Regions from separate parts of the Streptomyces sp. NPDC055140 genome, predicted to be linked through region 3. Evidence: riboswitches for the same ligand, from Rfam matches in the RefSeq annotation. Region 3 holds a riboswitch; each other region holds the start of a gene.
What was found. Region 3 has a riboswitch for cyclic di-AMP ahead of ACWFR4_RS12050 (M23 family metallopeptidase). Riboswitches for the same ligand answer to the same signal wherever they lie in the genome.
Positions count from the first base shown of each region.

Region 1 (6,970 bases), on a different contig from region 3:
CGAGGCGATCGAGGACGGCGACCGGGACGAGCTGCGCGAGGAGCTCGGGGACGTGCTCCTCCAGGTCGTCTTCCACGCCCGGATCGCCGAGGAGGCCTCCGGTGAGGAAGGGGACGAGGCGTTCTCCGTGGACGACGTCGCCGGCGGCATCGTCGAGAAGCTCATCCACCGCCACCCGCACGTCTTCGGCGACGACACGGCGCTCACGCCGGAGGACGTGAAGGAGCACTGGCTGCGCACGAAGGCCGTGGAGAAGCAGCGCGAGTCCGTCACGGACGGGGTGCCGGTGGGACAGCCCGGCCTCGCGCTCGCGGCCAAGCTGGGGTCGAGGGTCCGCACGGCCGGCCTCGACGTATCCCTCCCGTCCGGCGAGGGCGTCGGCTACGAACTGCTCGCGCTGGCCCTGCGCGCCGAGGCCGACGGCGTCGACCCGGAAGCGGCGCTGCGGGCGGCGGCGCGGGCGTACCGGGACGCGATCCGCGCCGCGGAGGGACCGGCCTAGGGCCTTTCGTCCGAACCTGTCGGCGGTGGGGTCCGGCCGGAGGGGCGCCCCGCGCCGGATACCGTCGACGCGTGACCGACAAGCCCGCGCAGCGCACCGCTCCCGAACTCTTCACTTGGGAGTTCGCCACCGATCCGTACCCGGCCTACGCCTGGCTGCGCGAGCACTCGCCCGTTCACCGCACGACGCTCCCCAGCGGTGTCGAGGCCTGGCTGGTCACGCGGTACGCGGACGCGAAGCAGGCGCTGGCCGACCAGCGCCTGTCCAAGAACCCCGCACACCACGACGAGCCCGCCCACGCCAAGGGCAAGACCGGCATCCCGGGCGAGCGCAAGGCCGAGCTGATGACTCATCTGCTCAACATCGACCCGCCGGACCACACGCGCCTGCGCCGCCTCGTCTCGAAGGCGTTCACCCCGCGCCGGGTGGCCGAATTCGCCCCCCGCGTACAGGAGTTGACCGACCGGCTCATCGACGAGTTCGCCGCCAAGGGCGAGGCGGACCTCATCCACGACTTCGCCTTCCCGCTCCCCATCTACGCGATCTGCGACCTGCTGGGCGTCCCGCGCGAGGACCAGGACGACCTGCGGGACTGGGCGGGCATGATGATCCGCCACGGCAAGGGCCCGCGCGGCGGAGTCGCCCGCGCCGTGAAGAAGATCCGGAACTACCTCGTCGAGCTCATCCACCGCAAGCGGGACGAGCCCGGCGACGACCTGATCTCCGGCCTCATCCGCGCCTCCGACCACGGTGAGCACCTCACCGAGAACGAGGCTGCGGCGATGGCTTTCATCCTTCTGTTCGCCGGTTTCGAGACCACCATCAACCTCATCGGCAACGGCACATACGCCCTGCTCACCCACCCCGAGCAGCGCGAGCGGCTCCAGCGGTCGCTGGTCCCCGGCGCCGCCGAACCCGGGCTTCTGGAGACCGGCGTCGAGGAACTCCTGCGCTACGACGGCCCGGTGGAGCTCGCCACCTGGCGCTTCGCGACCGAGCCGCTGACCGTCGGCGGGCAGGACATCGCAGCCGGCGACCCCGTCCTCGTGGTGCTCGCCGCCGCCGACCGTGACCCGGCGCGCTTCGACGAGCCCGACACCCTCGACCTCTCCCGGCGTGACAATCAGCACCTCGGATACGGGCACGGCATCCACTACTGCCTCGGCGCCCCTCTCGCGCGCCTGGAAGGACAGACCGCCCTCGCCACGCTTCTGACGCGCCTTCCGGACCTGCGACTCGCGGGGGAACCTGCCGATTTGCGCTGGCGTGGCGGGCTCATCATGCGGGGATTGCGCACGCTTCCGGTCGAGTTCACGCCGCATCAGGAAGGCCCGGACAAAGCCCCGTAACTGACAGCCCGTCAAGACTGTGACTTTCACGTGATCTCGGCTGCATCGACTTGTGACAAGCGTTCGACTCCCGCTACGTTCACCAGTCATCGCGGCACCACCCGCCGCAGCATTCCCCGAGCCCCCGAAAGGCGCCTCCATGCTCACCGGGAACGGTCGTCACCGTCGCCCCCGCCAGGCTCCCGCGCTCATCGTCGCCGCGGGCGTGGCCGGCTCCGCCATCGCGATCCCCCTGCTCGGCGCGACCAGCGCGAGCGCCGCGTCGACGGCCACGTGGGACAAGCTCGCCGAGTGCGAGAGCGGCGGCTCCTGGAGCGCCGATCCGGGCAACGGCTATTACGGCGGGCTCCAGTTCTCACAGGAGACCTGGGAGGGCTACGGCGGCCTCGACTTCGCGCCGCGCGCCGACCAGGCCAGCCGCTCGCAGCAGATAGCCGTCGCCGAGAAGGTCCTCGCCGACCAGGGCCCGCGGGCATGGCCGGTCTGCTCGGTCACCTCGGGCCTCACGACGGACGACGCGGCGGCCGAGGTCGATCCCGGGGCGGCCCTGCCGACCCCGTCCGCGTCCGCCGGCGACTCCGGCAGTGACGACGCGGCGAACGGCGGCACCGCGAAGGGCGACGCGAGCGACGAGCCGGCGGACTCCGCGTCCTCGGGCGCGAAGGGTGACTCCCGAGAGAAGAATCACGACGACTCGGGTGATACCGCAGGTAACACCGCAAAAGACTCCAAGGGCGGCAAGTCCGGCCAGGACGGCTCGACTTCGACCTCCGGCACGCCCTCGTCGGAGGCCTCCGACGGCTCGGACTCCGCCACTTCGCCCGCCTCCGGCCGGCACCGCGGTGACGCCGCCGAGGACGACGCCGCGGGCTCCTCGCGCGCCGACGACGGCTCGGGCCGCCACGCCTCGCGCGGTGGCGAAAGCGGACGCAAGGGAGCGAATGCGGACGAAGGCTCCTATACCGTGCGTGCCGGCGACAATCTCTGGGACATCGCCGACACCCATGACGTGGACGGCGGATGGGCCGCTCTGTACGCCGAGAACAAGAAGACGGTCGGCACCGATCCCGACCTCATCCTTCCTGGTCAGAGTCTGGATCTTGGGCTCGAATCGGGCGAAAAGTAGCGGCAGTTCGGGGTTAATGTCCGCTTTGGTGAGAGTGAGAGATGGGTCTCAAAGGCCCTGATCGTCTTTGAAATTCCGGCGATCCACTGCTTACGGTCATCACCGCTCGCCACAGCGGGCCCCGTCGGATGTCACGCCGAATCCTGCCAATGTCCGTACGGGAACAGTCGTCGCGTAAGCGCCGTAGGCAGGAGCGGGGGACCCAAGGTAAGTGCCGGCCCCGGCCGTCGAGAGACGGCCGAACGACCGGCTTGGGGTTAAGTCGCACGCAGGACGTGCGACCGGGCACTCATCCGGCCCGAACCCGACAGCTCACCTCGTAGGCGTCGGTGAGGGGATCTCTCGATGCTGTTTTCCAGCAAGGGCAAGCACCGCCGCCCGTCCAAGGCCGTTCGCGTCGCCACGCTCGCCGGTGTCGCCGGTGCCGCTGTCGCCGTCCCGCTGATGGGTGCCACCGGCGCCTCCGCCGCCACCGCCTCCGAGTGGGACGCGGTCGCGCAGTGCGAGGCCGGCGGCAACTGGTCGATCAACACGGGCAACGGCTACTACGGCGGCCTCCAGTTCTCCTCGTCCACGTGGGCCGCGTACGGCGGCACCGCGTACGCCTCCACCGCCGACAAGGCCTCCAAGGCGCAGCAGATAGCCGTCGCCGAGAAGGTCCTGGCCAGCCAGGGCAAGGGTGCCTGGCCGAGCTGCGGCGTGGGCCTGTCCGCCGCCTCGACCGGCTCCGCCCCGGCCGCCACCCCGCAGCCGGAGCGCAAGGCCGAGCAGCCGACCACCCGCAGTCAGGAGCGCACGGCGCCTGCCGCCCCGAAGCAGGAGTCGAAGAAGACCGTCGAGACCTCGACCGGCAAGAAGGTCAAGAAGGGCGACGGCGAGTACAAGGTGAAGGCCGGCGACACCCTCAGCACCATCGCCGAGGCGCACCACACCAAGGGCGGCTGGGTGAAGCTCTTCAAGCTGAACAAGGACATCGTCGAGGACGCCGACCTGATCTACCCGGGCCAGCAGCTCCACCTCAAGTAGGTAATAGAGGAGAGCGGCAGCCCCCAGGCCGCTCGGGTACCGGCTTTCGGCGGACGGCCGGTACCAGCCCCCCCCCAAGGACTCCCCGCCCCGGGTGCGCATTCCCCCGTCGCGCCCGGGGCGGGGCTTTGGTGTGTGAGGGGTCCTGGGCTTTCGTCCGTTGTCGGCCGGGACTTTTTGTTCCGTTCGGAAACAATTCGCTCTCGGTTTTGTCCACGGGCCGGTCGGTCGGCTGGCCGGTGCCCGGAGCCGGATAGGCTCAGGTGTTGCCGGACCATGCGGCCCGGCGTAGTTGCGTCACATCCCAGAAGGAGATGCTCGTGCCGTCCATCGACGTCGTCGTAGCCCGGGAAATCCTGGACTCCCGAGGCAACCCCACGGTCGAGGTCGAGGTCGGCCTCGACGACGGCAGCACCGGTCGTGCCGCTGTCCCGTCCGGTGCGTCCACCGGCGCGTTCGAGGCCATCGAACTCCGCGACGGTGACCCGAACCGCTACCAGGGCAAGGGTGTCGAGAAGGCCGTCCTCGCCGTCATCGAGCAGATCGGCCCGGAGCTCGTCGGCTACGACGCCACCGAGCAGCGCCTGATCGACCAGGCGATGTTCGACCTGGACGCCACCGACAACAAGGGCTCGCTCGGCGCCAACGCCATCCTCGGCGTCTCCCTCGCCGTCGCGCACGCCGCCTCCGAGGCCAGCGACCTGCCGCTGTTCCGCTACCTCGGCGGTCCGAACGCGCACCTGCTGCCCGTCCCGATGATGAACATCCTCAACGGTGGGTCGCACGCCGACTCCAACGTCGACATCCAGGAGTTCATGATCGCGCCGATCGGCGCGGAGTCCTTCTCCGAGGCCCTTCGCTGGGGCGCCGAGGTCTACCACACCCTCAAGAAGGTGCTGAAGACCAAGGGTCTGTCCACCGGCCTGGGCGACGAGGGCGGCTTCGCCCCGAACCTCGGCTCGAACCGCGCGGCCCTCGACCTCATCGTCGAGGCCATCAAGCAGGCCGGTTACGTCCCTGGCGAGCAGATCGCGCTCGCCCTCGACGTCGCCGCGTCCGAGTTCTACAAGGACGGCAAGTACGAGTTCGAGGGCAAGTCCCGCTCGGCCGCCGAGATGACCGAGTACTACGAGGAGCTCGTCTCCGCGTACCCGCTGGTCTCCATCGAGGACCCGCTGTACGAGGACGACTGGGCCGGCTGGAACGTCATCACCGAGAAGCTGGGCGACAAGGTCCAGATCGTCGGCGACGACCTCTTCGTCACCAACCCCGAGCGCCTCGCCCGCGGCATCGAGGAGGGCTCCGCCAACGCCCTGCTCGTCAAGGTCAACCAGATCGGTTCGCTGACCGAGACCCTGGACGCCGTCGAGATGGCCCAGCGCAACGGCTTCAAGTGCATGATGTCCCACCGCTCCGGCGAGACCGAGGACGTCACCATCGCCGACCTCGCCGTCGCGGTGAACTGCGGTCAGATCAAGACCGGCGCCCCGGCCCGCTCGGACCGCGTCGCCAAGTACAACCAGCTCCTGCGCATCGAGGAGATCCTCGACGACGCCGCGGTCTACGCCGGCCGCAGCGCATTTCCCCGCTTCAAGGGCTGAGCACACCCCTAAGGCACTGCCTTAGGAAGCGTCGTACGTACGTCCCCGCACCCGGTCCCGTACCGTGTGCGGGGACGTACGCACGTAAAGGGGAGGCGCGAACATGGCCGGGAGAGTCCGGGACAGGGACCGTGACCGGTTCTCCACCGCGACCCGGCTGCGTCTGCTCGGCGAGCAGACCGCCGAGCGCGTCTACCGCTCCCAGACCAGACGTCAGGCCCGCCGCTCCCGCCTCACCGGCCGCGCGGCACTCCTGGCCCTCGTCCTGTGCACCCTGGTCGTCGCGCTCGCCTACCCCATAAGGCAGTACGTGTCCCAGCGCGGGGAGATCGCCGACCTCCGGCGCCGGCAGCAGGAGGCCCAGAGCAGGGTCGACAGGCTGCGCGACGAGAAGGCACGCTGGCAGGACGACTCGTACGCCGAGCAGCGGATCCGCGACCGGCTCCACCTGGTGATTCCGGGCGAGACCGGCTACGTCGCGCGCGACCCCGCCGCGGCGAAGCGCACCCGCTCCGAGGGGAGCGCGGAGGGCCGGCCCTGGTACTCGAACGTCTGGGACGGCGTCGACAAGGCCGACCGCCCAGACAACTGACCCGCCCTCACCGAAGCCCGAAGCCTCGAAGCCCGAATCCGCAGTACCCCCACCGAAGTTCACTGAAGGAAAGCCCCCAGGCATGGACACGCCCCCGCCCCAGACCGAGCCGACCGCGCCCACGGACGCCGACATCCAGGCGTTCAAGGAGCAGCTCGGCCGCCCGCCGCGCGGCCTGCGGGCCATCGCGCACCGCTGCCCGTGCGGCAACCCGGACGTGGTCGAGACGGCGCCGCGCCTCGAGGACGGCACGCCCTTCCCGACGACGTACTACCTCACGTGCCCGCGCGCCGCGTCCGCGATCGGCACGCTGGAGGCGAACGGCGTCATGAAGGAGATGACGGAGCGCCTTCAGACGGATCCCGAGCTCGCGGATGCGTACCGCAAGGCGCACGAGGACTACATCGCGCGCCGCGACGCCATCGAGGTCCTCGAGGGCTTCCCGAGCGCGGGCGGCATGCCGGACCGGGTGAAATGCCTGCACGTCCTGGTCGGCCACTCCCTGGCCGCGGGCCCGGGCGTGAACCCGCTCGGCGACGAGGCCATCGCGATGCTGCCCGAGTGGTGGGCGAAGGGCCCCTGCGTGTCGGCCGCGCCCGAGGAGAGCGAGTGACCAGGGTCGCCGCCGTCGACTGCGGCACGAACTCGATCCGGCTGCTCGTCGCCGACGCCGACCCCGCCACGGGTGAACTCGTCGAACTGGACCGCCGCATGACGATCGTGCGGCTCGGGCAGGGCGTGGACCGCACGGGACGCCTCGCGCCCGAGGCGCTG
Region 1 covers NZ_JBSGTG010000015.1:148,321-155,290, forward strand. The annotation lists gene ACWFR4_RS26855 (nucleoside triphosphate pyrophosphohydrolase) at 1-502, shown strand, start outside; gene ACWFR4_RS26860 (cytochrome P450 family protein) at 574-1,851, shown strand; gene ACWFR4_RS26865 (transglycosylase family protein) at 1,991-2,977, shown strand; cyclic di-AMP (ydaO/yuaA leader) riboswitch at 3,147-3,318, shown strand; gene ACWFR4_RS26870 (transglycosylase family protein) at 3,323-4,003, shown strand; gene eno (phosphopyruvate hydratase) at 4,318-5,604, shown strand; gene ACWFR4_RS26880 (FtsB family cell division protein) at 5,708-6,196, shown strand; gene ACWFR4_RS26885 (DUF501 domain-containing protein) at 6,279-6,809, shown strand; gene ACWFR4_RS26890 (Ppx/GppA phosphatase family protein) at 6,806-6,970, shown strand, end outside.
Region 1: another riboswitch for cyclic di-AMP. It lies ahead of ACWFR4_RS26870 (transglycosylase family protein); the one in region 3 lies ahead of ACWFR4_RS12050 (M23 family metallopeptidase).

Region 2 (6,970 bases), on a different contig from region 3:
CTTCGAGTCGCCGGTCGACCGGATCCTGTGGGACACCGGCCACCAGAGCTACGTGCACAAGATGCTGACGGGACGTCAGGACTTTTCGAAGCTGCGCGGGAAGGGGGGCCTGTCCGGCTACCCCTCGCGCGAGGAGTCCGAGCACGACGTCATCGAGAACAGCCACGCGTCCACCGCGCTCGGCTGGGCGGACGGCCTCGCCAAGGCCAACCAGGTCCTGGGGGAGCGGGGCCACGTCGTCGCCGTCATAGGAGACGGGGCGCTCACCGGCGGCATGGCCTGGGAGGCGCTCAACAACATCGCGGCCGCCAAGGACCGCCCGCTGATCATCGTCGTCAACGACAACGAACGGTCGTACGCGCCGACCATCGGCGGACTCGCCAACCACCTGGCCGCCCTGCGCACCACCGACAGCTACGAGAAGGTCCTGGCCTGGGGCAAGGACGTCCTCCTGCGCACCCCGGTCATCGGACACACCGTGTACGAGTCCCTGCACGGCGCCAAGAAGGGGTTCAAGGACGCCTTCGCGCCGCAGGGCATGTTCGAGGACCTGGGGCTCAAGTACGTGGGGCCCATCGACGGGCACGACCTGGGCGCGGTCGAGTCGGCGCTGCGACGTGCGAAACGGTTCCACGGGCCGGTGCTCGTGCACTGCCTCACCGAGAAGGGCCGCGGCTACGAGCCCGCCCTCGCGGACGAGGCCGACCGGTTCCACACCGTCGGTGTGATGGACCCGCTCACCTGCGAGCCCCTCGCGCCGTCCCACGGCCCGTCGTGGACCTCGGTGTTCGGCGACGAGATCGCCCGCATCGGACGGGAGCGCGACGACGTCGTGGCGATCACCGCGGCGATGCTGCACCCCGTCGGACTCACCAAGTTCGCCGAGGAGTTCCCCGGCCGGGTGTGGGACGTGGGGATCGCCGAGCAGCATGCGGCGGTCTCGGCGGCCGGACTCGCGACCGGCGGCCTCCACCCGGTCGTCGCCGTCTACGCCACCTTCCTCAACCGCGCCTTCGACCAGCTCCTCATGGACGTCGCGCTGCACAACTGCGGTGTCACCTTCGTCCTCGACCGAGCCGGCGTGACCGGCGTCGACGGCGCCTCGCACAACGGCATGTGGGACATGTCCGTCCTCCAGGTCGTCCCCGGCCTGCGCATCGCCGCGCCCCGAGACGCCGAGCAACTGCGGGCGCAGCTGCGCGAAGCGGTCACCGTGGACGACGCCCCGACACTGATCCGCTTCCCGAAGGAGTCGGTCGGCCCCGAGATCCCGGCGGTGGACCGGATCGGCGGCCTCGACGTACTGCACCGGGCCGACGACCCGGACGTCCTTCTGGTCTCCGTCGGCGTGATGGCGCCGGTGTGCCTCCAGGTCGCGGAACTCCTGGAAGCGCGCGGCATCGACTGCACGGTCGTGGACCCGCGGTGGGTCAAACCCGTCGACCCGGACCTCGCGCCGCTCGCAGCACGGCACCGGCTCGTCGCCGTCGTCGAGGACAACAGCAAGGCGGCCGGCGTCGGCTCCGCCGTGGCGCTCGCGCTCGGCGAGGCCGAGGTCGACGTACCCGTACGGCGGTTCGGGATCCCCGACCAGTTCCTCGCGCACGCCAAGCGCGGCGAGGTGCTCGCCGACATCGGGCTCACGCCCGTCGAGATCGCCGGGCGGATCGGCACCAGCATGGCCCTGAAGGCCGAGAACGCGGCCCTCGTGGCCGGCAAGGGGAGCGACGACGTATGAGCAAGGAGTTCGATCTCGCAAGACTCCTGGCCGACCGCGGCGCCGAGCGCTACGAGCTGCACGCCAAGTACCTCAACCACCAGCTCCCGCGCATGCTGCACACCATCGGCTTCGACAAGGTCTACGAGCGGGCGGAAGGCGCCTACTTCTGGGACGAGGACGGCAACGACTACCTGGACATGCTCGCCGGGTTCGGCGTGATGGGCCTCGGCCGGCACCACCCCGTCGTCCGCAAGGCGCTGCACGACGTCCTCGACGCCTCGCTCGCCGACCTCACCCGCTTCGACTGCCAGCCGCTGCCGGGCCTCCTCGCCGAACGGCTCCTCGCGCACAGCCCGCACCTGGACCGGGTCTTCTTCGGCAACAGCGGGACGGAGGCCGTCGAGACGGCGCTGAAGTTCGCCCGGTACGCCACGGGCAGGCCCAGGGTCCTGTACTGCGGTCACGCCTTCCACGGGCTGACCACCGGGTCTCTGTCCGTGAACGGCGAGTCCGGATTCCGGGACGGCTTCGCGCCGCTCCTGCCGGACACGGCGTTGCCGCTCGGTGACCTCGACGCCCTGCGCGCGGAACTCGTCAAGGGTGACGTGGCGGGGCTGATCGTCGAGCCCATCCAGGGCAAGGGGGTCCACGGGACGCCGCCCGGCTATCTGCACGCCGCTCAGGAGCTGCTCCACCAGCACAAGGCGCTGCTCATCGCGGACGAGGTGCAGACGGGCCTCGGCAGGACGGGGGACTTCTACGCCTACCAGCACGAGGAGGGCGTCGAACCCGACCTCGTATGCGTGGCGAAGGCGCTCTCCGGCGGCTATGTGCCCGTCGGCGCGACGCTCGGCAAGGACTGGATCTTCAAGAAGGTCTACTCGTCCATGGACCGCGTCCTCGTGCACTCGGCCAGCTTCGGCGCGAACGCGCAGGCCATGGCCGCAGGGCTCGCCGTGCTTTCCGTGATGGAGAACGAGGAGGTCGTCGCGAACGCCCGGGCGACCGGTGAGCTCCTGAAGTCCCGGCTCACCGCGCTCGTCGACCGCTACGAGCTGCTGAGCGACGTACGCGGCCGCGGCCTGATGATCGGCATCGAGTTCGGGCGGCCGAAGTCGCTGAAGCTGCGCAGCCGCTGGACGATGCTCCAGGCCGCGCGCAAGGGTCTCTTCGCGCAGATGGTCGTCGTGCCGCTGCTCCAGAAGCACCGGATCCTCACGCAGGTCTCCGGCGACCATCTGGAGGTCATCAAGCTGATCCCGCCGCTGATCATCGGGGAGCGTGAGGTGGACCGCTTCGTCGAGGCGTTCACCGCCGTCATGGACGACGCGCACTCGGGCGGCGGGCTGATGTGGGACTTCGGCAAGACGCTGGTGAAGCAGGCGGTCGCCAACCGCTGACCGCTTCGGAAGGGCGCTTCAAAAAGAAGGTCACCGTAAGAAGGTCGCTGTTTGCCTCTGGGGCAAGAAATTTGCCTCAGAGGTACGGCTCTGGCTCAATCGACGGTATGAGCCCTGCCCCTCCGGAGCCGGCTCCGGAACCCACGGAGCTGCCCGCCGTCGCCCCGCAGCTGCGCGAACTCCGGCGCCGCGCCGCCCTGACCCTGGAGGCCGCGGCCCGCGCCGCCGGGCTCTCGCCCGCGCACCTCTCCCGCCTGGAGACGGGCCGCCGTCAGCCCTCGCTCCCGATGCTGCTCGCCCTCGCCCGCACCTACGGTACGACGGTCTCCGAGCTCCTGGGCGAGACGCCTGCCGACAGGGACGCCGTCGTGCGCTCCGGCGACATGGAGCCCACCGAGGCGGGCGGCTGGATCTACCGGCAGGCGGGCGCCCCGGGGCGCGGCATGCAGGCCTTGCGCGTGCACGTGCCGTTCGGCGCCCAGGGCGACATCGTGCGGGTCCACCCCGGTGAGGAGTGGCTGTACGTGCTCGAAGGGCGGCTGCGGCTGCGCCTCGGGGACACCGCGTACGCGCTCGCGCCCGGGGACAGCGCGCACTTCGACTCGCTCACCCCGCACCGGATCGCCGCCGCCGACCGCGACGGCGCCGAGCTCCTCTTCGTACACACCCTGCTGCAGAGCCCGTCCGCCGCGCTGTGTCTCGGCCCGGCGACGGGCGCCGGCGAACGGACCCAAGGAGGCCCCCAATGAGCTCAGAGCCGAACGACGTGACCGAGCCGGAGCGGCCCGCCCGCCGCGACATCGAGGACAAGCTCCCGCGCGGCATCTGGGTGCGCCTGCTCGTCTACGTCTTCGCCGGGCACCTCGTCGCGGGCTTCATCTATCTGCTGTTCACGCTGGGGGCGTCGCGCGGGTGACGCGCCCGGCGTGCGGCCGGTGAGCCTCAGTCGAGGAGGCGCTCGCGCAGCCGCTCGCGCTGGGCGGGGGACAGCTTGAGGCCTTCCTCCAGGTAGCGGTCGGTGGAGCCCCAGGTCTGCGCGACCTGCTCGAAGGCGGCCGCCAGATACGTGGCGCGGGCGTCGAACAGCGGGCTCAGCAGCTCCATGACCTCGGGGGACATCGCGTCCTTCGAGGCACTGCTGCGGTGCACCTTGTAGCGGCGGTGCGTCGCGTTCGACTCCAGGTAGTCCGCCTCGATGGCGTCGCGCTCCACACCGACGGCCAGGAGCGTGACCGCTATCGACAGGCCCGCGCGGTCCTTGCCCGCCGCGCAGTGCATGAGCGCCGGCACGCTGTCCTCGGCGAGGGAGTGCAGGACCTGGCTGTGCTCGGCGGTGCGCTCCGTGATGATCGCCCGGTACGACGTGATCATGCGGTTCGCGGCCTGGCCCTCGGCGAGGGCGGCGCGCAGGTCGTCGAGGTTGCCGTCGCGCACCATCTGCCAGAACTCGGCGCCGTCCGCCGGGTCGGTCAGCGGCAGATTCACGTTCCGCACGCCGGGCAGCGTGACGTCGGGGCCTTCGAGGCGCTGGTCGGCGGCGTTGCGGAAGTCGAAGATCGTGTGCAGCCCGAGCGAGGAGAGGAACGCGGCGTCCTCGTCCGTGGCGTGCGCGAGGTGACCACTGCGGAACAGCACGCCCTGCTTGACCCGACGGCCGTCCACGGTCGGGAGACCACCGACATCGCGGAAGTTGCGCACTCCGGCCAACTCGGGCTCGGTGGACGGGACCTGCTGCGTCACGGGGGCTCCTCCCGGTCGGCCGCGGCGCTGCTCGCCTGCGGGCGCGTTCGACGATACGACATGGCTGCCAGGGGCACCCATGTGAGAGGTGGCTGGCGATTGCGTATTAAATGCCCGAAATGAACCGATAGGTAGGCAATCGAGCCTTACGAGATAACTGGCCCTGAAATACAGCCATATGGTGGCCGATGGGTGAGCAGGGTCATAGCGGTGACCGTGCGTGGCGGCGGGGCCGAATGGATTTTCAGCAGGTATCGCAGTTGCAAAGATCGTGAATCGACGGAGCGTGACGGCCTTTTCCGGAAAGGATCATTTAAGGATCAAGAACCGGAATGCCCAGGGGAATTCGCGGCTTGTCCCAGCGCTCTCCGCTCGCTTACGTTCAGCGCAATCCGGACGGACCGCCTAATCCTGCCGCCGCCCGGAATCCGCACATCGATCCGTGCTCGGCAGGAGTGGGGGACCCAGGTAGACCGCCGTTTCCGGGACACCGGAAACGGCTCGGGGTGAAGCCGTGCCCGAAAGGGGCGCGGCCGGGCAACTCCAGTCCGAACCCGACAGCTCACCTCGCAGGCGACGGAGAGGAATCCCCCATGCCCGCGAAGGGTAAGCACCGCCGTCCCAAGTCCCAGCGCTTCGCACGCACGATCGCCGTCGCCGGAATGGGCGGCGTCGCGCTCGCGCTGCCGCTGATGGGTGGCTCCGGCGCCCACGCCGCGACTCCCGCGGCCGCCCACTCGGCCGTGAAGGCCGCGGCCGCTCCCGCCGCTGCCAAGACCTACACCGTCAAGGGCGGGGACACGCTTTCGAAGATCGCCGACGTGCAGAACGTCAGCGGCGGCTGGAAGAAGCTCTACTCCGACAACCGCTCGGCCGTCGGCGGCGACCCGTCCCTGATCCATCCGGGCCTGAAGCTGACGATCGGCCAGAAGGCCGCGGCCCCCGCCGCGAAGTCCTCGGCCACCGCCACGCAGGCTTCCGCACCCAAGGCCGCTACCGGTTCCGGCTACGCGCTGCCCGTCCAGGGCGCCTCCGTCGGCACGGCGTACAAGACCGCGGGCAGCATGTGGTCCAGCGGCTACCACACCGGTGTCGACTTCGTGGTCCCGACGGGCACTCCGATCAAGGCCATAGGCGCGGGCACCGTCGTGTCGGCCGGCCTTGACGGCGCGTACGGCAACGAGGTCGTCATCCAGCACGCCGACGGCAAGTACTCGCAGTACGCCCACATGTCGTCCCTCTCCGTCTCGTCCGGGCAGACCGTGACCGAGGGCCAGCAGATCGGCCTCTCCGGCGCGACCGGCAACGTCACGGGACCGCACCTGCACTTCGAGATCCGCACCACCCCGAGCTACGGCTCGGACGTGGACCCGGTCGCCTACCTCCGTGCGCACGGGGTCTCGCTCTGACCCCGGCGGTGTGACGTCGCTCTGACCTGACGGTGTGACGTGAAGGTGTCTCGTCGAGGCGTGACGTGAAGGGGCGGGTCCGGTTCCGGGCCCGCCCCTTTGTCGTATCCCCGTCGTATTCCTGAAATCGCGAAACTGACCGGGTGGGCTATATCACCACCCGTCAACCCCTTCCTACGGTCGCGTAGGTCACATCGCAGGGTGAAAGATGTGTGGTCGTGGCAAACGAATCGAGATCACTCAGCGGCGGCACGATTCGGTCCTACGCGGCGGTGGGGGACAGCTTCACCGAAGGTGTCGGGGACCCCGGTCCCGACGGGGCCTTCGTGGGCTGGGCCGACCGTCTCGCCGTCCTCCTGGACGACCGGACCCCCGAGCACTCCTTCCGATACGCGAACCTTGCCGTGCGCGGCAAGCTCCTCGACCAGATCGTGGAGGACCAGCTGCCGCGGGCCGTCGAACTCGCCCCGGACCTGGTGACCTTCGCCGCCGGCGGCAACGACATCATCCGTCCCGGCACCGACCCCGACGACGTCGCGGAACGCTTCGAGAAGGCCGTGGCCCGGCTGACCTCCGCTGTCGGCACGGTCATGGTGACCACCGGCTTCGACACCCGTGACGTCCCGGTCCTCAAGCATCTGCGCGGCAAGATCGCGACGTACAACGGGCATGTGCGCGCGGTCGCCGACCGCTACGGCTGC
Region 2 covers NZ_JBSGTG010000002.1:206,200-213,169, reverse strand. The annotation lists gene dxs (1-deoxy-D-xylulose-5-phosphate synthase) at 1-1,738, shown strand, start outside; gene ACWFR4_RS04845 (aspartate aminotransferase family protein) at 1,735-3,120, shown strand; gene ACWFR4_RS04840 (helix-turn-helix domain-containing protein) at 3,228-3,869, shown strand; gene ACWFR4_RS04835 (DUF6126 family protein) at 3,866-4,036, shown strand; gene ACWFR4_RS04830 (tyrosine-protein phosphatase) at 4,063-4,860, opposite strand; cyclic di-AMP (ydaO/yuaA leader) riboswitch at 5,269-5,449, shown strand; gene ACWFR4_RS04825 (M23 family metallopeptidase) at 5,454-6,269, shown strand; gene ACWFR4_RS04820 (SGNH/GDSL hydrolase family protein) at 6,488-6,970, shown strand, end outside.
Region 2: another riboswitch for cyclic di-AMP. It lies ahead of ACWFR4_RS04825 (M23 family metallopeptidase); the one in region 3 lies ahead of ACWFR4_RS12050 (M23 family metallopeptidase).

Region 3 (6,970 bases):
TTTAGGGGCGGAACTTTTGCCGCTCCCCGCTAGTTTCTACAGAGCTGTAGAAGATCAGTACACGCCGAACGAGGAGAGTCATGGCCCTGTGGGATCGCTTCAAGGAGTCCGCGTCGACGATGCAGACGCAGCTCATGGCGAAGAAGAACGACCTGAAGAGCGGCGCCTTCCGTGACGCGAGCATGGCGATGTGCGCGCTGGTCGCCGCGGCCGACAGGAACGTCGACCCGGCCGAGCGCAGCCGTGTGGCCCAGCTCATCTCCACGAACGAGGTGCTGCAGAACTTCCCGGCGGACCAGCTCCAGAGCCGCTTCGACGCGAACCTGAACAAGCTGACCGCCGACTTCGACTTCGGCAAGGTCAGCGTCCTCCAGGAGATCGCCAAGGCGAAGAAGAAGCCCGCCGAGGCGCGCGCGGTCATCCAGATCGGCATCGTCATCGGCGGCGCCGACGGCGACTTCGACAAGACCGAGCAGGCCGTCGTCCGCGAGGCCTGCCTGATGCTCGACCTGCCGCCGCACGAGTTCGACCTGTAGGGGGATACACCGAAGGCCCGGAACCATTGGTTCCGGGCCTTCGGTGTTCAGTAGCGGGGACAGGATTTGAACCTGCGACCTCTGGGTTATGAGCCCAGCGAGCTACCGAGCTGCTCCACCCCGCGTCGGTAAACACGACTCTACGCCATTGCGGCGACAGAACGCGAATCGGTTGCCCAGGGTTCCGTGATCCGCCGCCCGGGACCCCTTTCACCCGGTCGGTCCCACCAGGTCGCCCGCCGCCTGTCCGGGGGGAAGTCTGGGGTGGGGCCCGATGACGTGCGCAGACGCGGGACCGACGCGGACGGTGGCGGGAGACGAGTGGTGGGGCAGCGAGGAGGACGCGGACGCGAGAGAGGCCAGGACCTGTCCCGGGCCCGGTTCCTTGTGCGTCTGCTGCCCGCGCTCCTCATCGTGGCCGGGGCGATCTACGACTACGTCACCCTGTCGACCTTCACCGGCGTGCCCCTGTTCACCGCGGCCCCGCTGGTCGCCGCCCCGTTCTTCTCGGCCCGCGGCACTTTCCTGACCGGCCTCGCTACCGTCGCCGTCGTACTGGGGGTGCACCTCAGATACACCCGCAGTTACAACAGCGACTCGATCACCGAACTCGTCACGGTCGCCACCGTCGCCGTCCTCGCCTGTGTCATCAACCGCGTCGTACGGCGCGGCAGCGAGCAGCTCACCTCCGTGCGCCAGATCGCCGAGGCGGCCCAGCGCGCCGTCCTGCCCGAGCCCGCCGAGCGCATCGGCGGCCTGGAGATCGCGGCCCGCTACGAGGCCGCCGAGGCGGGGGCCTTCATCGGGGGCGACCTGTACGCGGTGCAGGACACCCCGCACGGCGTGCGGCTCGTCGTGGGCGACGTGCGCGGGAAGGGCATGGGCGCGGTGTCCGCCGTGGCCGTCGTCATCGGCGCGTTCCGGGAGGCGGCCGAGCAGGAGGCGACCCTGGAGGCGGTCGCGCAGCGCCTGGAACGGGCACTCGCGCGGGAGGGGATGCGGCGCAACGGCCTCGACGAGTTCGAGGGCTTCACCACGGCCGTGCTCGCCGAGATCCCGCACGGCAACGGTCTCGTACGCGTCATCAACCGCGGCCACCCGGAACCCCTGCTTCTGGGCGGCGACGGGGCGCTCAAGGTCCTGTCGGCGCCGGAGCCCGCGCTGCCGCTCGGGATGGGGGACCTCGGCACCTGGCCCGACCGCGCGTCCGAGACGGAGTTCCCGAGCGGGGCGACGCTGCTGCTCCACACCGACGGTCTCTCGGAGGCGCGTGACGCGCAGGGCACCTTCTACGACCCGGCGGCCCGGCTCGCGGGGCGGATGTTCTCGGGGCCCGATCCGCTGCTGGCCGCGCTCGCCGCCGAGGTCCGCCGGCACACCGGGGGCGGCACGACGGACGACATGGCACTGCTCGCGGTGAGGCGGCCGTGAAGCGGCCGTGAAGCAGCGGTGAGTGCCGTCATCACCTTATGTAGTCGAACAGCGTCGCTGCGCATAACATTTGACAAACCGTCAGATGAATGGCCCGTTCCGACGTCGGGTCAACTCGCCCGATTCCGCCCGCTCGTGCCCCAATAAGTCCAGGCCAAAGGCGTTAACGATCAGTCGGAACGGCTTGGAATCGGGCCCCGGTGTCTATTAACGTTCGATAACGCAGCGCGGTCGTCCCAGCCGTCACAAGAGATGGCTCCGTGCGCACGCGCCTAATCCCGCAAGGGAGCCGGGGAACCACCAACTTGGGGTGAATCGGACGTCCTTTCCTTGCGGAAGGCGTCGGTAGGAGACCTTCCTGCTCCGAACCCGTCAGCTAACCCGGTAGGCGAGAAGGAAGGAAAGGAGCGCGCCCCAGTGGCGTCAAACCGGCCTGCCCCAGAGTTCTCCTACGCGCCGATCGACGAAGAGTTCGGCGAAACGGACGAGCGGACCTGGGACGAGTGGAACCCCACCGAGGAGTCCGTCCGTCCCGTACGCGGCAGGCACCGCGTGGCCAAGCAGCGCGGTGGTCTCGCGCGCAGCTCCACCGTTCTCGGTGTCGGCGTGATCGCGGCCGTCGGCGCGGGCGGCATCGCCACCGCGCAGGGCGGCAAGCCTCCCGTACACATCTCGATGCCCGACCTCTCGGCCGTCAAGGACTCGCTGCCCGACGCCAAGTCGCTGCCCGGCGTGGGCGCGCTGATATCCGATGTCTCCGGAGATGCCGACGAGTCCGGCACCAACGCGACCCCGCTGACCGGCGCCGGTATCACCACCGCGGACGCCCAGCAGGGCACGACCGCCGGTGAGGCCCTGCGCGCCCGCATCATGCAGCAGGCCGAGCAGCAGCAGAACCAGGCCGCCGACGCCGAGGCCGCGGCCGCCGAGCAGGCCGCCGCGAAGAAGGCCGCCGAGGACGCCAGCAAGGAGCAGGACGCCGCCAAGGCCAAGGCCGCCGCCGACAAGAAGGCGGCGGAGGAGGCCGCGAAGAAGAAGGCCGAGGCCGAGCGCCTCGCCAAGCTCGCCAAGAGCTTCACGCTGCCGGTCGCCTCCTACACGATCACCGGCACCTTCGGTCAGCCCGGCTCGATGTGGTCCTCCGGCTACCACACGGGTCTCGACTTCGCCGCTCCGACGGGTACGCCGCTGAAGGCGATCCACTCCGGCACGGTCAAGGAGGCCGGCTGGGCGGGCGCGTACGGCTACCGCACCGTCCTGGAGCTGCCGGACGGCACCGAGCTCTGGTACTGCCACCAGTCGTCCCTCAACGTCAGCGCGGGCCAGAAGGTGACCAGCGGCGACGTCATCGGCCGTGTCGGCGCCACCGGCAACGTGACCGGGCCGCACCTCCACCTGGAGGTTCACCCCGGCGGCCAGGCGACCGGGGTCGACCCCGCGCCGTGGCTTCGCTCCAACGGCCTGACGATCTGAGGCTCGTAAACCTCCGCACCCCGGCGGTCCTGACGGCAACCCCCCGACGTCAGGACCGCCGGTCCGCCATGCCCGGAATATCTTGATCCATATCGGTGTTCTGGCAGGCCATGACTTCTCTTCGCAAGCTTGGCTCGTCAGACCTCGAGGTGTTCCCGCTCTCCCTCGGCGGCAATGTGTTCGGCTGGACCGCCGACGAGACCCAGTCCTTCGCCGTCCTCGACGCGTACGTCGCCGCGGGCGGCAACTTCGTCGACACGGCCGACTCGTACTCGGCGTGGGTCCCGGGCAACAAGGGCGGCGAGTCCGAGACCGTCATCGGCAAGTGGCTGGCCGCGCGCGGCAACCGCTCCGATGTCGTCATCGCCACCAAGGTGGGCGCCCACCCCGACTTCAAGGGCCTGTCCGCGAAAACCATCAAGTCCGCCGCCGAGGAGTCCCTGCGCCGCCTCGGCACCGACTACATCGACCTCTACTACACGCACTTCGACGACCCGTCCGTGCCGGTCGAGGAGATCATCGCGGCCCTCGACGAGCTGGTGACGGCCGGCAAGGTGCGCGCCATCGCCGCGTCGAACCTGACCCCGGAGCGCCTCCAGGAGTCCCTGGACTTCTCCGACCGCGAGGGCCTCGCCCGCTACTCGGCCCTCCAGCCGCACTACAACCTCGTCTCGCGCGACACCTACGAGGGCCGGCTCCAGGAGGTCGCCTCGCGCAGCGGCCTCGCGGCCGTCCCGTACTACGCCCTGGCGGCCGGGTTCCTCACGGGCAAGTACCGGCCGGGCGCCGAGGTCGACAGCGCGCGGGCCGCGGGCGCGGGCAAGCACCTGCAGACCGAGCGCGGTGTGCGCGTCCTCAAAGCCCTCGACGAGGTGGCGCAGGCGCACGGCGCCGAGGTCGCGACGGTCGCCCTCGCCTGGCTCGCGTCCCGCCCGACGGTGGCAGCGCCGATCGCGTCCGCCCGCACCGTGGAGCAGCTGCCGGCACTGGTGGCCGTGGCCGACCTGGAGCTGACGGACGCGGAGCTCTCGAAGCTCACGGAGGCGTCCGCCTGATCCGGAGGCGTTCTCAGTAGCGGTACGGGTTGTGGGCGTTGTGGGCGGGGAAGTGGGCGACCGGCCCCGCGTACACCGGGCCCGCGTACATCGGCGGCACCCACACGGGCCGTGCGGTGGCGCGGGCCGCGTAGGCGAGGGCGGGGCGGGCCGCGTGGCGTCGCGCCCACAGCTCGTCGAGCAGTTCCCGTTCCCGTACGACGTAGTCCGTGCCGGCCCGGCCGCGCCGGCCGCGGTGGCGCAGGAGCGCGAGTGACGTCGCGTACTGCTGGTACTGGGCGACGACCTTGGCCGTCTCCTTGCCGCCGTGGTGCTGCGCGAACTCACGGGCCAGGCGGCGGGCGCGCATCGAGCCGAGGGCGAACGGCTCGTCCGGGCCGACCCAGCCGGCCGCCGCGTATGCGGGCAGCTCGGAGCGCACGGTGCGCAGTTCGCGCTGGCGGGTCCCGATCGCGAGCCAGGTCAGCAGCCCGAACGCGGGCATCATGAACAGCGCGTAGACCCCGAAGAACCCGAACCGGCCGAACGCCGACGAGCCGTTCCACGTGGCGTGCATGCCCATCGCGAGCAGCAGTCCGGCGATGGGCAGCAGGACGCGCCGCACCGGCCCGCGGCCGGGCGCGGTCCACGCTGCGACGCCGAAGCCGATGCCGGTGAGCACCGTGAACAGGGGGTGCGCGAACGGCGACATGACGATGCGTACGAAGAAGGTGGCGGCGGTCACCGAGGCAATGCCGGTGCCGCTGTTCAGCTGGTCGGTGCCGAAGGCGTTGCCCAGATAGAGGATGTTCTCGGTGAACGCGAAACCGGTGGCGGTGACCCCGGCGATCACGACGCCGTCGACGATCCCGGTGAAGTCCCGTCTGCGGAACAGGAAGATGAGCAGGACGGCGCAGGCCTTGGCGGACTCCTCGACGATGGGCGCTATGACCGTCGCGCCGAGGGTGTCGGCGTTCGCGGGGTCGGCCGAGTTCGTGGCGATCCAGTGAGTCGCGAAGCTGTTGGCGACGATCGCGATGAGTGCGGCGGCGCAGGCGCCCCAGGCGAACGAGAACAGCAGGTTCCGCCAGGGGCCGGGCGCGACCCGGTCCAGCCAGCGGAACGCGGCTATCAGCAGCGGGACGGGCAGGACCGCGAGGCAGAGCCCGACCAGGAACCCCTCGGTGCCGGTCTGTTCGCGCACGAGAGCGAGGATCACCAGGCCGGAGAGCGCGAGGAGCGAGACGAGCGCCCAGGCGTGCACGGCCTTCCGCTCCCACCAGCGTGGATGCCGCAGCGTGCCGGGCCCGGGAGCGCCTGCTCCGGGCTGCGCGTGCGGAAACGCATTCGGATACGAGGGGTAGGTCGCCACAGCGTTGACCCTAACGAGGGACGGGCCCGGCCGCGACGGGGTGTCAGTCCGCGGCGGTGACCGGCGGGGACTGCGGAGCGTGCTCCGCGCGCAGGAAGAGCAGGTCGTGGACCACATGGCCCTTGTCCAGGCCCTGGCCCTCGAAGCGTGTGAGGGGGCGGAACGCGGGCCGGGGCGCGTATCCGCCGTCGGCCTGCGTGTTCTCGTAGTCCGGATGTTCGGTCAGGACTTCGAGCATCTGCTCGGCGTACGGCTCCCAGTCGGTCGCGCAGTGCACGAGGGCGCCCGGCTTGAGGGGGACCTTGGCGAGGCTAAGGAACTCCGGCTGGATCAGGCGCCGCTTGTGGTGGCGCTTCTTCGGCCAGGGGTCGGGGAAGTAGACGCGCAGCCCGTCGAGGGAGGCCGCGGGGAGCATCTCGCGGAGCAGGATGATCGCGTCGCCGTTCGCCACCCGTACGTTCGTCAGGCTGTTCCGCTCGGCGAGGCCCAGGAGGTTGCCCTGGCCCGGGGTGTGCACGTCGACCGCGAGGATGCCGGTGTCGGGGTCGTCGGCGGCCATCTGCGCCGTCGCCTCGCCCATGCCGAAGCCGATCTCCAGGACGACGCGCTTCCTGCCGTCGAACAGCTCGTGGAGGTCGAGGACGCGCTGACCGTCGATGTCGAGGCCCCACAGGGGCCACAGCCGCTCGAGGGCGTCCGCCTGGCCGGTCGTGACGCGGCTGCGGCGGGGCTGGAAGCTGCGGATGCGCCGCTCGAAGTGCGAACCGGCGGGGTCGGGCGCGGGCCCGTCCGGGAAGCGCGGCTCGCCCTTGGCGCGTACGGGACCGGAGGCTTCGGGACCGGGGGCCTCAGGGGTGTGGGTTTCGGGGGTGCGGGGTGACTCAGACACAGTGAGGCGATTTTAGACGCCGGATCGGGCCGGGGCCCAAGCTCAGGGTCCGAGCTCAGGGCCCGAGCTTCAGGCCCGAGCCGGGCCCGAGCTCAGGACCCGAGCGCGGCCAGGGCCCGCCGGGCGACCTCGCGGCCGATCGGGAGCGAGGCCGTCGCCGCGGGGGACGGCGCGTTCAGCACATGCACCGTGCGCGGGGCCTCGCGGAACAGGAAGTCGTCGACCAGGGTCCCGT
Region 3 covers NZ_JBSGTG010000005.1:18,004-24,973, reverse strand. The annotation lists gene ACWFR4_RS12065 (tellurite resistance TerB family protein) at 81-536, shown strand; tRNA gene ACWFR4_RS12060 (tRNA-Met) at 588-661, opposite strand; gene ACWFR4_RS12055 (PP2C family protein-serine/threonine phosphatase) at 861-1,967, shown strand; cyclic di-AMP (ydaO/yuaA leader) riboswitch at 2,227-2,373, shown strand; gene ACWFR4_RS12050 (M23 family metallopeptidase) at 2,385-3,440, shown strand; gene ACWFR4_RS12045 (aldo/keto reductase) at 3,551-4,495, shown strand; gene ACWFR4_RS12040 (PrsW family intramembrane metalloprotease) at 4,509-5,846, opposite strand; gene trmB (tRNA (guanosine(46)-N7)-methyltransferase TrmB) at 5,890-6,735, opposite strand; gene lhgO (L-2-hydroxyglutarate oxidase) at 6,828-6,970, opposite strand, start outside.